Regions from separate parts of the Leptothrix mechoopdaensis genome, predicted to be linked through region 1. Evidence: predicted binding sites of a transcription regulator. Region 1 holds the regulator's gene; the other holds the start of a gene.

Region 1 (7,078 bases):
CATCGCCTCGGGCCTGTGGCTGCTGCTGCTGGTGCTGGCCGTGTTCGCCGCGATCGACGTGCCGCTGCAGCGCCACCTGCACCAGTCGCAGCTCAAGATGAGCCTGCAGGAGGTCAAGGAAGAGCACAAGCAGCAGGAAGGCAGCCCCGAGCTGAAGGGCCGTCTGCGCCAGCGCATGCGCGAGGTCTCGCGTCGCCGGATGCTGGCCGCCGTGCCCAGCGCCGACCTGGTCGTGATGAACCCGACCCACTACGCCGTCGCGCTGAAGTACGAGGACGGCAAGCAGGCCGCCCCGCGCATCGTCGCCAAGGGTGCCGACCTGATGGCCATGAAGATCCGCGACATCGCCCGCGAGGCCAAGGTGCCGGTGCTGCAGGCCCCGCCGCTGGCGCGTGCGCTGTACGCCCACGGAGAACTCGACCGCGAGATCCCGTACGCGCTCTACAGCGCCGTGGCCCAGGTGCTGGCCCACGTGTTCCAGCTGCGTGCCGCGCTGGCCGGCCGGGCGCCCTGGCCGTCCGACCTGCCCGCCATCGCCGTGCCGCCTGAGCTCGATCCCCATCACGTCAAGACTGTCCAAGCCTGATGAAGCTCGACAACGCCCTGCCTTTCCTGGCCCCGCTGCAGCGGGCCTTCGGTGCCAACACGGCCGCCATCAAGGGCATGGCCGCGCCGCTGCTGATCATCCTCGTGCTGGCGATGATGGTGCTGCCGCTGCCGGCCTTCGCGCTCGACTTGTTCTTCACCTTCAACATCGCCACCGCGTTGATGGTGATGCTGGTGGCGTCCTACATGATCAAGCCGCTGGACTTCGCGGCCTTCCCGACGGTGCTGCTGCTGACCACGCTGCTGCGGCTGTCGCTGAACGTCGCGTCCAGCCGGGTCGTGCTGATGGAAGGCCACACCGGCCCGGGCGCGGCCGGCGCGGTGATCGAGAGCTTCGGCCACTTCCTGATCGGCGGCAACTTCGCGGTCGGCCTGATCGTCTTCGCGATCCTGGTGGTCATCAACTTCGTCGTCATCACCAAGGGCGCCGAGCGCATCGCCGAGGTCGGCGCGCGCTTCACGCTGGACGCGATGCCCGGCAAGCAGATGGCGATCGATGCCGACCTGAACGCCGGCAACATCGACGAGAAGGAGGCCAAGCGCCGCCGCGTCGAGGTCCAGGAAGAGGCCGAGTTCTTCGGCTCCATGGACGGTGCCAGCAAGTTCGTGCGCGGCGACGCCATCGCCGGCATCCTGATCCTGTTCATCAACATCATCGGCGGCTTCATCATCGGCATGGCCCAGCACGGCCTGGGTGCCGGCGAGGCGGCCAGCAGCTACATCCTGCTGGCGGTCGGTGACGCGCTGGTCGCGCAGATCCCGGCGCTGCTGATCTCGGTCGCCTCGGCGATGGTCGTCTCGCGCGTGGGCAAGGACCAGGACGTCGGCACGCAGATCGTCGGCCAGATGTTCCGCTCGCCGCATTCGGTGGCCATCGTGGCCGGCGTGATCGGCCTGCTGGGCGTCATCCCGGGCATGCCGCACGTGGTCTTCCTGCTGATCGGCGGCGGCCTGGCCCTGCTGTCGCGCTGGATGTTCAAGGAGGCCGAACGCAAGAAGGCCGAACCGCCGCCGGCCGAGCCCGCACCGGCCGCCGCCAACCCGAACGCCGAGGCCAGCTGGGACGATCTCCAGCCGGTCGACACGCTGGGCATGGAGGTCGGCTACCGCCTGATCGCGCTGGTCGACAAGGGCCGTGGCGGCGACCTGCTCAACCGCATCCGCGGCGTGCGCAAGAAATTCGCGCAGGAGGTCGGCTTCCTGCCGCCGGCCGTGCACATCCGCGACAACCTCGAACTCAAGCCCAGCATGTACCGCATCACGCTGCGTGGCGCGGTGATCGGCGAGGGCGAGGCCTTCCCCGGCATGCACCTGGCCATCAACCCGGGCCACGCCACGCTGGCGCTGCAGGGCTCGACGACGACCGATCCTGCCTTCGGATTGCCGGCCACCTGGATCGATGACCGCCAGCGCGAAAGCGCCCAAATGGCGGGATACACGGTGGTTGATTCCTCGACCGTCGTGGCGACCCATCTCTCACACTTGATGCAAATGCACGCGGCCCGTCTGCTGGGCCGCACCGAGACCCAGGCACTGGTCGAGCATGTGACCAAGCTGGCACCCAAACTGATCGAAGACGTGGTTCCCAAGATGATCGCCATCGCCCCCCTGCAAAAGGTCCTCCAGCTGCTGCTGGAAGAGGGCGTGCACATCCGCGACATGCGCTCGATCATCGAGGCGCTGGCCGAACACGCCAGCCAGATCGCCGACCCGGCCGAGCTGGCCCGCCGCCTGCGCATCGCGCTGGCCCCGGCCATCGTGCAGCAGATCTACGGCAGCCAGCGCGAGCTGGACGTCATCGCCATCGAGCCGGAGCTGGAGCGCCTGCTGTCGCAGGCCCTCAACTCTCCGCACGGCGCGGTGCTCGATCCGGGCGTCGCCGACCACCTGTCGCGCGGTGCCGCCGATGCGGCGCGCCGCCAGGAAGACCTCGGCCACCCGGCCTGCCTGCTGGTGCCGGACTCGATCCGCTCGCCGGTGGCACGACTGCTCAAGCGCGCCGCCCCCCGGCTGCGCGTGCTGGGGCACAGCGAGATCCCAGACACCCACTCGATCCGCATCGGCTCGATCATCGGAGCGAACGCATGACCCACCCCGCATCCATCGGTCTGCCAACCGCCCGTGACATGGCCATCGCATCGGCCCGGCAGGAGGCAGCATGAACGTCAAGCGTTTCGTCGGTCGCAACTCACGCGAGGCGATGCAGAAGGTCCGTCAGGCCTTCGGCGACAACGCCGTGGTGCTGTCGACCAAGCCCTGCACCGAAGGCGTCGAGATCCTGGCCATGCCGCCCGAGAGCGTCGAGCAGATCGAGCGTTTCGGTGAAGGTGTCGCCGCTGGCGTGACCCGCCCGGCGCCGCTGGCTCCGCGCGCCGCTGCCCCGGCCCCTGCCAGCCAGGCCCGCAGCTCGCTGCGTGACCGTGCCGCCCAGCAGGTGCCGCAGCAGCGTCCAGAACAGCCGGTGCAGGACGACGTCGGCCAGCTCGCGATGAGCACGCTGTCGTTCCAGGACTATGTGCGCGAGCGCATGCTCAAGAAGCGCCAGGCCGAGCTGCGCGCCCAGACGATGAAGCCGGTGCCCGTGTCGCCCGAGGCGATCGAGCAGCGGCTGGCCCAGCGCGACGCGCCGGCCGGCCATCTGCCGACCTATGCCGAGCTGGTGTCGCCGCAGTCGGCCACGACCGCCCGCCAGGCCGCGCAGGCCCCTGCCCACGCCCCGCAGGCGGCCGCTCCGTCGCGCCGCAGCCGGCCGGTCCAGCCGCTGCAGGACACCGACATCGGCAGCGGCCTGACCACGCCGGCCGAACTCGACGCGCTGCACGGCAGCGACCGTCGTGGCGGCAGCGCCAGCCGCAGCGGCGCAGCCGATCACGCCATGATGAGCGAGCTGCGCGCGATGAAGGGCCTGATCGAGGAACGCTTCGGCGCGCTGGCCTTCATGGAGCGCCTGCAGAAGAGCCCGAAGCAGGCCCAGCTGACGGCCCGCCTGATCGACTGCGGCTTCTCGCCCGCGCTGATCCGCAAGCTGGTCGACGGCCTCGGTGACGAGGTGGCCGACGAGACCGCCTGGGCCACCGAGATCCTCGAACGCAACCTGGTCACCGGCGAGGCCGATCCGGCCATCGAGGACCAGGGCGGCGTGTTCGCGCTGGTCGGCTCGACCGGCGTGGGCAAGACCACTTCGACGGCCAAGCTGGCCGCCGCCTTCGCGACCCGCCACGGCGCGGCCAACCTCGGCCTGATCACGCTGGACGCCTATCGTCTGGGCGCCCACGAACAGCTGCGCGCCTACGGCCGCATCCTTGGCGTGCCGGTCCACACCGCGCATGACCGTGTCGCGCTGGAAGACCTGCTCGACCTGCTGTCGTCCAAGAAGATGGTGCTGATCGACACCGCCGGCCTGGCCCAGCGCGACTCGCGCACCCGCGAGCTGCTGGAGATGCTGTCGCACCGCTCGATCAAGCGCCTGCTGGTGGTCAACGCCGCCGCGCAGGGCGAGACCATCGAGGACGTGCTGCTGGCCTACAAGGCGACCCAGGCCAAGGGCATCGTGCTGTCCAAGGTCGACGAGGCCGTCAAGCTCGGCCCGGCGCTGGACGCGCTGATCCGCCATCGCCTGAAGGTCGTGGCCGTCGCCAACGGCCAGCGCGTGCCGGAAGACTGGCACCGCCTGACCGCCCATGCGCTGATGCAGCGCGCGCTGCGCAACAGCGGCACGCAGGCCTGGCGCCTCGATGCCAACGACGTCAACCTGCTGTTCGCCACGCCGCCGGCGCCGCCCGCGCCGCGTCGCAGCAGCCGCTCGGCCGCTGCCACGCCGTCCGCCGGCCGCAGTGGCCGCAGCGAGGCCTGAACCCGGGATGCCGCGCACCATGGCCAGCAAGTCCAAGCCCGCTGCTCCGCCGTCGATCGACACGCTGCTCGGCCAGCCGAGCTTCCGTCGCACCCAGCCGGCCGACCAGGCCGACGGCCTGCGCCGGCTGTTCTCGCAGCGCTCGCTGCGGTTCATTCCGGTCGTCTCCAACCCCTTCGTCGCCCACGGCGGCGTGCTGATCGAACGCCTGTGCAGCGCGCTGGAGCTGATGGAGCTGGACACGCTGCTGGTCGACGCCTCCGAGCGCGGTGCGCCGCCCGAGGAGCTGTCGAGCTTCGATCTGGCCGAGGGCATCGAGCCGCTGTCCGCCCGTGTCCATTACCTGGCTGCCCGTGGCCTGCCGGTGCGCTGGGTCGACAGCCGGGGATCGACCCGCGGCTTCCTCGATGCCGTGGTCGATGCCGCGCCGCAGTCGCAGGTCGTGCTGGTGCACGCCAGCGCGGTCGAGATCGCGCGCCTGTTCGGCCGTGGCGACGAGGGCCTGAGCCGGCCCCGCCCGATCGTCCTGTGCGACGACCAGCCCGATGCCATGACCCATGCCTACGCCGCGATGAAGGTGTTTGCCCAGCGCGCCGACTGGCTCAGCCACGACCTGCTGCTGTGCGCGCCGCCCGAGTCGCCGCGTGCCCAGGCCGTCGCCGACCGCCTGTCGCACTGCGCCGACATGTTCCTCGGCGGCGTGCAGCACAGCTGCGTGCGGGTCGACCCGGCCGAGCCGCCGACCGCCGTGCCCACGCGCGGCCTGATGGCGCTGGTCGAGGCCTCACTCCAATCGGCCGCCGTGCTGATGGCCAGCGAGCATGAACACGCCGGCCTGCGCAGCGCGCTGCCCGCCCCCCGCCTGTCGATCAGCTGATCGCGGAGACCCACATGTACACCGCCAAGGGACAACTCGACGTCAACGCGCTGCTCAAGCAGTACAGCCCGCTGGTGCGTCGACTGGCCCACCAGATGATTGCCAAGCTGCCGGCCAACGTCGAGATCGACGACCTGATCCAGGTCGGCATGATCGGCCTGACCGATGCGCTGAGCCGCTTCGACAGCGGCCAGGGCGTGCAGTTCGAGACCTTCGCCACCCAGCGCATCCGCGGCGCCATGCTCGACGAGCTGCGCGGCGCCGACTGGATGAGCCGCGGCAACCGCAAGCACCAGCGCGACATCGAGGGTGCCGTGCACCGCCTCGAACAGCGCCTGGGCCGCACGCCGCAGGAAAGCGAGATCGCCAAGGAGATGGGCGTCACGCTGGCCGAATACCAGGACCTGCTCAACAAGGTGCGCGGCACCCAGCTGATCTACCTGGAAGACATCGGCGGCGACGACGGCGACAACGACTACCTCGACCGCCACGTGGCCGACGAGAGCGGCGACCCGCTGTCGCAGCTCAACGACCACCGGATGCGCCAGGCGCTGGTGGACGCGATCAAGAACCTGCCCGAGCGCGAGCAGTACGTCATGAGCATGTACTACGAGCAGGACATGAACCTCAAGGAGATCGCCGCCGTGCTGGGCGTCACCGAGTCGCGTGTCTGCCAGCTGCACAGCCAGTCGATTGCCCGTCTGCGCGCCAAGCTGCGCGCCTGGTGAACTCGCCCAGGGCCTGAACGAACCCCTCACAGGAGCTTGCCGATGCTGGCCTTTCTCCGCGGGCGCCCGCGTGGCGCCTCGAACGACCCGATCGCCAGCCTGCCGGTCGAGCCCGCGATGCCGACGCTCGAACCCGAACTGATCGGCCGGCTGTCCGGCCAGGCCTCGCAGATCGGCCGCGACGCGGCGCAGGCGCGCGGCGCGATCGAGGACACCCAGAAGGTCGTCGTCCGCCAGGTCGAGGCGCTGAGCGAGCTGAACCGCCAGCTCGAAGCCGTGCAGTCGTCGCAGGAAGCCATCGGCGGCGCCACCCAGGCCAGCCTGACCGCCGTCGCCAACGCCCGCCAGGTCGCCCGCCAGGTCGCCGACGAGGTGGCCGGCATCGTCAACGTGCTCAAGCAGGTGTCCGATGCCGCCGGCGACATCACGCAGATCGCCTTGCAGACCCGGCTGGTCGCCTTCAACGCCTCGGTCGAGGCCAAGCGCGCCGGAGATGCCGGACGCGGCTTCGGCGTCGTCGCCGATGCGGTCAAGGACCTGGCCGGCCGCGTCGAGTCGTCCTCCAAGACCATCATGGGCACGCTCAAGCAACTGGACGAGCGCATCGAGACCTTCTCGCAGGACATCCGCGTCGAGGCCGACCGCAAGCCGACCCGCGGCATCCACCTCGCGTTCGCGCAGGTCGAGGCGGGTGTCGCCCGCATCGACGAGGCGGCGGTCCACAGCCGCAGCACCTGTGCCGCCGTCAGCGACCAGACCCACCGGCTGGGTGACGAGATGCAGGCCGCGATGATCAACCTGGACTCGGCGATGGGTTGCAGCGACCAGTTCCTGAAGCTGTCCGAGAGCCTGATCGACGACCTCGCCGGCAGTGGCATCGAGACCGTCGACACGCCCTACATCCGGGCCGTGCAGGACGCGGCGGCGCGGGTCTCGGCCGCCTTCGAGCAGGCCGTCGCGCAGGGCCGCATCTCGATGGCCGACCTGTTCGACGAGCACTACCAGCCGATCGCG
Region 2 (7,078 bases), 2.5 Mb from region 1:
CAGTCGCCGTTGGACTGCATGCGCAGGTGCGCGTAGGCGGCCGGGTCCTGGCCCTCGTCCTTGACCAGGTGGATGGCGATGCGCCGGCGCAGCGGCTCGTCGCCGATCGCCTTCATCTGCTTGAACGTGGCCTTGTCGATCGTCACGCGCCAGCCGCTGCAGCAGGTCTCCGGGCAGGCCGGGCCGATGCACTGGAAGGCTTGCAGGTAGCGCGGCAGCTGCGCGACGGGGCTGTACTTGGCCATGTTGTCGGGATCCTTCGGCGGTGACGGCGCCGCCGTGCGGCCCGTCGTGGTTTGCCACATTTTCCAGATGGCGCCAGCCGACCGGTGGACTGAATAGAAGGGTGTTTGCTGCGCTGGCGCGGTCCCTCAAGTCCCGCCGTCCTTGTGCCGAAAGCCTCTTGCGCCGGGCGGAAACGCTGCAGCGCGGTGGGACGGGCGAACAGGGCAGTCGAAGGTCAGACCGAGGTCAAACCAAGAAATGGCCTCGAAAAACTGATCAAAACGACCCTCAAGGAATCCTGAGACCCCACCGATAACCAAATCAACGGGTCGCAGAAATGGGATCCGCGGTCCGGTAAGCCGGCTGATGCAGTGAAGGCCCCAGTGGCACGTGACTGCACCGAGCTTGACGAGCGCCGGACACCAGGGACGAACCGGAAGGTTCGGAACAGTCGAAACCCCGGCGCTCATGCCGAGTTCAACAAGTCTTCAACGCTACAGCACAGGAGTTCATCATGGCTTCCACCATCAACACCAACGTCGTTTCCCTCAATGCCCAGCGCAACCAGGCTGCCTCGCAGTCGTCGCTGGCCACCTCGATGCAGCGCCTGTCGTCGGGTCTGCGTGTCAACAGCGCCAAGGACGACGCCGCCGGCCTGGCCATCGCCGAGCGCATGAGCGCCCAGGTCAAGGGCATGAACGTCGCGGTCCGCAACGCCAACGACGCGATCTCGCAGATGCAGACCGCTGAAGGCGCGATGGGCAAGATCGGCGAGAACCTGCAGCGCATCCGTGAACTGGCGGTGCAGTCGTCCAACGGCTCGCTGAGCCAGCCCGACCGCGACAACCTCCAGCTCGAAGTCGACCAGCTGCAAGAGGAAATCGTCCGCGTCGTCGACAACTCGAAGTTCAACGGCGTGGCCCTGTTCGACGGTGCCAGCAAGTCGGTCGACTTCCAGATCGGTGCCGACAACGGCGACAAGATCACCGCCGACACCACCGGCTTCGACCTGAAGACCAACGGCAACCTGAAGGCCTACGCCAGCGGTGCCAAGGCCAAGGCGATCGACATCAGCAGCCAGGCGTCGGCCCAGACGGTGCTGGACGACATGGACACCGACATCGACACGGTCAACACCGCCCGCTCGACCGCTGGTGCCCTGCAGAGCCGCTTCGAGGCCGTCATCAGCCAGCTGCAGGTGACCTCGGAGAACACCGCCGCCGCCCGCGGCCGGATCATGGATGCGGACTTCGCCTCGGAGACCGCGAACCTGAGCCGCGCGCAGATCCTGCAGCAGGCCGGCACGGCGATGATTGCCCAGGCCAACCAGCTGCCGCAGCAGGTCATGCAGCTGCTGCGCTGATCGGCTCGGCTGACGCGGCGGCCTGAGCGCCGCGTCCGATCCCTCTCACGCCACCGACACAAGCGCTGTGTCGGTGGCGTTGTCATTTCAGGATTCCCTGAGCGGAAACAGCCCCCCTTTGCGCCTCATTTCGACGATTCGGCCCGAACGCGCCTGACCACAATTCATTCCACAGCAGCAGCCACTTGCTTCTGTCGCCCGGGGCGGTTCCCGGTGGAATGTTTCCCAAGGTGCTTGGGGCCGCATCGGCAGTCGAGCCCGCCGGCTCGACGTGCGACTTACTTAGGGGTGAATCACCATGGCTCAGACGATCAACACCAACATGGCTTCGCTGAATGCCCAGCGCAACCAGTCGGCATCGCAAGCATCGCTGGCGACGTCGATGCAGCGGCTGTCCTCGGGCCTTCGCGTCAACAGCGCCAAGGACGACGCCGCCGGCCTGGCGATCGCCGAACGCATGAATGCCCAGGTCAAGGGCATGAACGTGGCGATCCGCAATTCGAACGACGGCATCTCGATGATGCAGACGACCGAAGGCGCGCTGGGCCAGCTCAGCACCAACATGCAGCGCATCCGCGAGCTGGCCGTGCAGGCCGCCAACGGCACGCTGTCCAACGCGGACCGGACCAATCTGCAGCAGGAAGCCGACCAGCTGCAGAACGAGATCGTGCGGGTGGTCAAGGACGCCAAGTTCAACGGCGTCAACCTGTTCGACTCGACCGCCGCGAACTCGCTGTCGGCGAATGCCACGCTGTCGTTCCAGGTCGGCGCCGACAGCGGCGAGACCATCGACATCGACGGCACCAAGTTCGACATGACGACGCTCAAGTCGTATGCCGCTGGCGCGACCGCGACCAAGTCGGTCGACATCAGCAGCAGCGCGGCGGCCGCATCGGCGGCGCTGACCGATCTCGATGCCGACCTCGACGCCGTCAACACCGCGCGGTCGACCGCCGGTGCCTTGCAGAGCCGCTTTGACGCGGTGATCTCGCAGCTGCAGGTCTCGGCCGAGAACACGTCCGCCGCCCGCGGCCGGATCATGGATGCGGACTTCGCGGCGGAAACCGCGAACCTGAGTCGCGCGCAGATCCTGCAGCAGGCCGGCACGGCCATGATTGCCCAGGCCAACCAGCTGCCGCAGTCGGTCATGAAGCTGCTGGGCTGAACCACCAGGCAGGCGCTCCTGCGCTGGCGCAAGCGGATGCGGGTCGCTGATCTCAAGTCGGCCCGCCAACTGCCGAAGAACAAGTCGTCCGAGGGCTGGCGCTGTCGGACGACTTTTTGCGTCGGCCCTCGGCGCATCCGGAGGTAAGCATCATGGCCAGCATCAGTTCCGCCGGGATCGGCAGCGGTCTCGACGTCGGTTCCATCGTCTCCCAGCTGATGACGGTGGAGAAGGCGCCGCTGCAGCAGATGCAGACGGCGGCCACCAAGATCCAGAACCAGCTGAGCGCGTACGGGAAGATCCAGAGCTTCGTCTCGACCCTGCGCGATGCGGCCGCCAAGCTGGCGAGTCCGACGACCTGGACCAGCACCTCGGCGACGTCGTCCGACAGCAGCGTGTTCAGCGCGTCGACCGACGGCACCGCGCAGGCGGGCAACTACAGCCTGTCGGTGCAGCAGCTGGCGACGGCCCAGACGGTGGCCTCGCCGGCCAGCGCCTTCCCGGTCGGCGGCGGACGGCTGCGCATCCAGGACGGCTCGGGCGGCCAGGCGGTCGACGTCAGCATCGACGCCGGCGACACGCCCGCCCAGGTGCGCGACAAGATCAACGCGGCCAAGGCCGGCGTGGTCGCCTCGGTCGTCACCGACGCCTCGGGCTCGCGGCTGCTGCTGCGGGCCAGCGACACCGGCACCGACCACGCCTTCACCGTCAAGGAGGTCGTCTCCGACGGCCAGGGCGGCGAGACCACCACCACCAGCGGCGACCTCGCCAAGCTGACCTACGACCCGGCGCAGCCGGCGGCGGCGGGCGTCAACATGGCGCTGACCCAGCCGGCGGCCAATGCCAAGGCGACCATCAACGGCCTGCCGGTCGAGTCGGGCAGCAACCTGCTGACCGGTGCGGTCGAGGGCGTGACGATCAAGCTGGCCAAGGTCAGCGCCTCGCCGGTCGACCTGACGGTGACCAACGACACCGAGTCGATCAAGACGGCCGTGCAGGCCTTCGCCGACGCCTACAACCAGCTCAACACCTACCTGTCGCAGCAGACCGCCTACGACGCCGCGACCAAGAAGGCCGGCACCCTGCAGGGCGACAGCGGCACCAACTCGCTGCGCTATGCGATGCGCGGCATCGTCGGCGCCACCGGCACGATGAGCGGCAGCTTCCAGCGCCTGGCGCAGCTGGGCATCGACGTCAAGAAGGACGGCTCGATGTCGGTCGACGCCACCAAGCTCGGCAATGCCCTGGGCAGTCGCCTGGCCGACGTCAAGACCGTGTTCGCCAACAAGGACACGGCCGTGGCGTCCAACAACGGCTTTGCGACACGCCTGCAGCAGTGGGGCGACGACCTGCTGAAGTTCAACGGCCCGCTGACCTCACGCAGCGAAAGCCTGCAGAGCCGGGCCAGCGCCAACACGAAGAAGCAGGACGAGTTCAACGACCGCATGACGCAGGTCGAGGCCCGCCTGAAGGCGCAGTACAGCGCGCTCGACACGCAGATGGGCAAGCTCAACAGCCTGTCGAGCTATGTCAGCCAGCAGGTCACGACCTGGAACAAGAACACCGCCTGAGCCCGTGGCCCGAGCCGTCGAAGTAGGCCGGCCGGACCGCCTTGTTCCCGGGCTCGAAATGCCCCGCGCCACTCAAGTCGGCCGGGTCCGCAGACGATAAACAAGGTACGCAGTTCATCTCGACAACGCGACAACATCAGCCAGGAAACACCCCCATGTTCAGCCAAGCCTCCACCTTCGGTCGTCCCCGCCACAGCGCCCTCATGTACCAGCAGGTGGGCGTGGAGACCTCCGTCGTCGCAGCCTCGCCGCACACCCTGACGCTGATGCTGTACGACGGCATGCTGACCCAGGTGAAGCTGGCCCGGCAGGCGCTCGTCGAAGGTCGCGTGGCCGACAAGGGCCGCCACATCGGCCGCGCCTCGCAGATCCTCGACGAGGGCCTGCGCTCGGCGCTGGACCTCAAGGGCGGCGGCGACCTGGCGATGAACCTGCGTGACGTCTACGACTACGCCCAGGTCCGGCTGCTGCTTGCGAACCGTCACAACGACGATGCCGCGCTGAAGGAAGTGCTCGGCCTGATCGAGCCGCTGCGGGAAGCGTGGGTGGCGATCGGCGCCAACGTGCCGGGCTGAGCCCGACCCCGATCGACGCTCGCTCTCCGGACCTTCCCGACACGCACCACAGGCAGACCATGCTCCAGACCATGACCACCACCGCCACCCCTTCCGCAACGACGCCGCACACGGCGCTGCTGCAGTACTACGAGGCCATCGAGAACGCCAGCCGCGACATGCTGCAGGCCGCCCGCGATGGCGACTGGGACCGCGTGGTCAAGCTCGAAGGCGCCTGCGCGGTGCTGATCTCGCAGCTCAAGCACGCCGCCAGCGGTGCCGCGCTGGACCGCGAGGAGGCGCAGGTGAAGGCGCGCATCATGCAGCGCATCCTGCTCAACGACGCCGAGATCCGCTACCTGGCCGAGCCCTGGCTGGAGGACATCGACCAGATGCTCTCGGGCCAGCCGCGCCAGGTCATGCACTGATCCCGTCCCGTCCGTCGAAACACCGAACCGCCGAGCCGACATGAGCCAGACCGCCGCCCTCGCCCCGCCGTCCGCCAGTGCCCCGAGCGAACACCGTGTCGTGGCGCCGCTGGCGGTGCGCGCCCACCTGGTCGAGCTGATCGGCCAGGGCGTGGCGGCCACGCTGGTCACGCCCGACGGCGCGACCCTGTCGGCCCGGCTGATCCACGAGGACACGACCGCGCGCCAGCTGCGCTTCGAGCCGCTCGGCGACGCCGCCGCCGTCGCCCGCCTGGTGCTGGCCGACGAGGCGGTCGTCGTGGCCTACCTCGCCAGCGTCAAGCTGCAGTTCGACCTGATGGGCCTGCGCGTGTGCGACGGCGAGCTGGTCACCTGCTACCCGCGCGAACTGTTCCGCTTCCAGCGCCGCAACGCCTTCCGCGTGCGGACCGAGCCGCCGCCGCAACTGGCGGCGCGACTCGGCAAGACGCTGCCCTACGTGATCGGCGGCCCCGAGCTGCTGCTCGGCGAACCCGGCCTGGCCGAGTCCCGCCACCGCCTGCGCGTGCTCGACATCAGCCACGGCGGCCTCGCCGTGCTGCTGCCGGCCGGCGACACCTCGCTGGCGCTGCACGGCCGCATCCCGGCCGCCTGCCTCGAACTCTCCCCCGGCCGCACCATCCAGATCGCCTTGCGCGTGGTCCGCACCGAACCCCTCGCCAGCCCCGAAGGCGCCCATCGCCTGGGCTGCGAAATGGAAGGCCTCTCCGGCGTCGCCGCCCGCTCGCTGCAGCGCTACATCGACGAGACGCAGATCAAGGCGCGGGCCTTGGCCGTCTGAGTGCGCCGCCGGAGGGCGGCGGGACCTGGATCGGGGAACGCGGGTTGAACGTGATCTGGTAGGTCGGACACCTGCGGTGTCCTCCGGGTTCGTGCCGGATGACCCGATCAACACGGATGCGATACGGAGGCCCATCGGCGCCAGCCCGTCGGACACGGAACGTGTCCGACCTACCGATGTGCCCCGGCGGTCGATGGGTCGGTGAACGCGGGTTGAATCTCATCCGGTCGTTCGGACACCTGTGGTGTCCGACGGGTTCGTGCCGGAAGACGCGATCAACACGGATGCGGTGCGGCGGCCCATCGGCGCCAGCCCGTCGGACACGGGGCGTGTCCGACCGACCGATGTGCCCCGGCGGTCGATGGGTCGGTGAACGCAGGTTGGATGTCATTCGGTAGGTCGGACACCTGTGGTGTCCGACGGGTTCGTGCCGGATGACCCGATCAACACGGTCGCGGTGCGCCGCCGGAGGGCGGCGGTCGACCGATCTGCGAACGCGGGTTGAACGTGATCCGGTAGGTCGGACACCTTTGGTGTCCGACGGGTTCGTGCCAGATGACGCGATCAACACGGTCGCGGCGCGGCGGCCCATCGGCGCCAGCCCGTCGGACACGGAACGTGTCCGACCGACCGATGCGCCCCGGCGGTCGATGGGTCGGTGAACGCAGGTTGGATGTCATTCGGTAGGTCGGACACCTGCGGTGTCCGACGGGTTCGTGCCAGATGACGCGATCAACACGGTCGCGGTCCGGCGGCCCATCGGCGCCAGCCCGTCGGACACGGGACGTGTCCGGCCGACCGGGTGGGCATGTCTCGTGGGACGTCCTTCGATCGGGGGCACCCCGAAGGGTGATGGTCGTGTCGGGGCGGGGGGTTCATGGTGGGCGTCCTCGTCAATGCCATGTGGATCCCGCCATGAATTTCCGTCGCCTGCACACGGCCGGGGCCGCGT

The links. The regulator FliA, encoded in region 1, starts transcription of late flagellar genes. The targets are predictions, from matches to a motif close to CTAAAGTTTNNNNNNNNNNNGCCGNTA.
Region 2: a site for FliA is predicted at 2,805-2,831, ahead of fliD (flagellar filament capping protein FliD). Genes of this name have one in related genera too.

Annotation. Positions count from the first base shown of each region.
Region 1 is NZ_CM132699.1:2,625,303-2,632,380, reverse strand. Features, by position in the region: gene flhB (flagellar biosynthesis protein FlhB) at 1-586, shown strand, start outside; gene flhA (flagellar biosynthesis protein FlhA) at 664-2,694, shown strand; gene flhF (flagellar biosynthesis protein FlhF) at 2,765-4,459, shown strand; gene ACWA7K_RS11470 (flagellar biosynthesis protein) at 4,467-5,336, shown strand; gene ACWA7K_RS11465 (RNA polymerase sigma factor FliA) at 5,351-6,064, shown strand; gene ACWA7K_RS11460 (methyl-accepting chemotaxis protein) at 6,107-7,078, shown strand, end outside.
Region 2 is NZ_CM132699.1:65,818-72,895, forward strand. Features, by position in the region: gene fliB (flagellin lysine-N-methylase) at 1-245, opposite strand, end outside; gene ACWA7K_RS00310 (flagellin N-terminal helical domain-containing protein) at 740-1,588, shown strand; gene ACWA7K_RS00315 (flagellin N-terminal helical domain-containing protein) at 1,887-2,753, shown strand; gene fliD (flagellar filament capping protein FliD) at 2,906-4,324, shown strand; gene fliS (flagellar export chaperone FliS) at 4,480-4,899, shown strand; gene ACWA7K_RS00330 (flagellar protein FliT) at 4,971-5,306, shown strand; gene ACWA7K_RS00335 (flagellar brake protein) at 5,347-6,126, shown strand; gene ACWA7K_RS00340 (REP-associated tyrosine transposase) at 7,030-7,078, shown strand, end outside.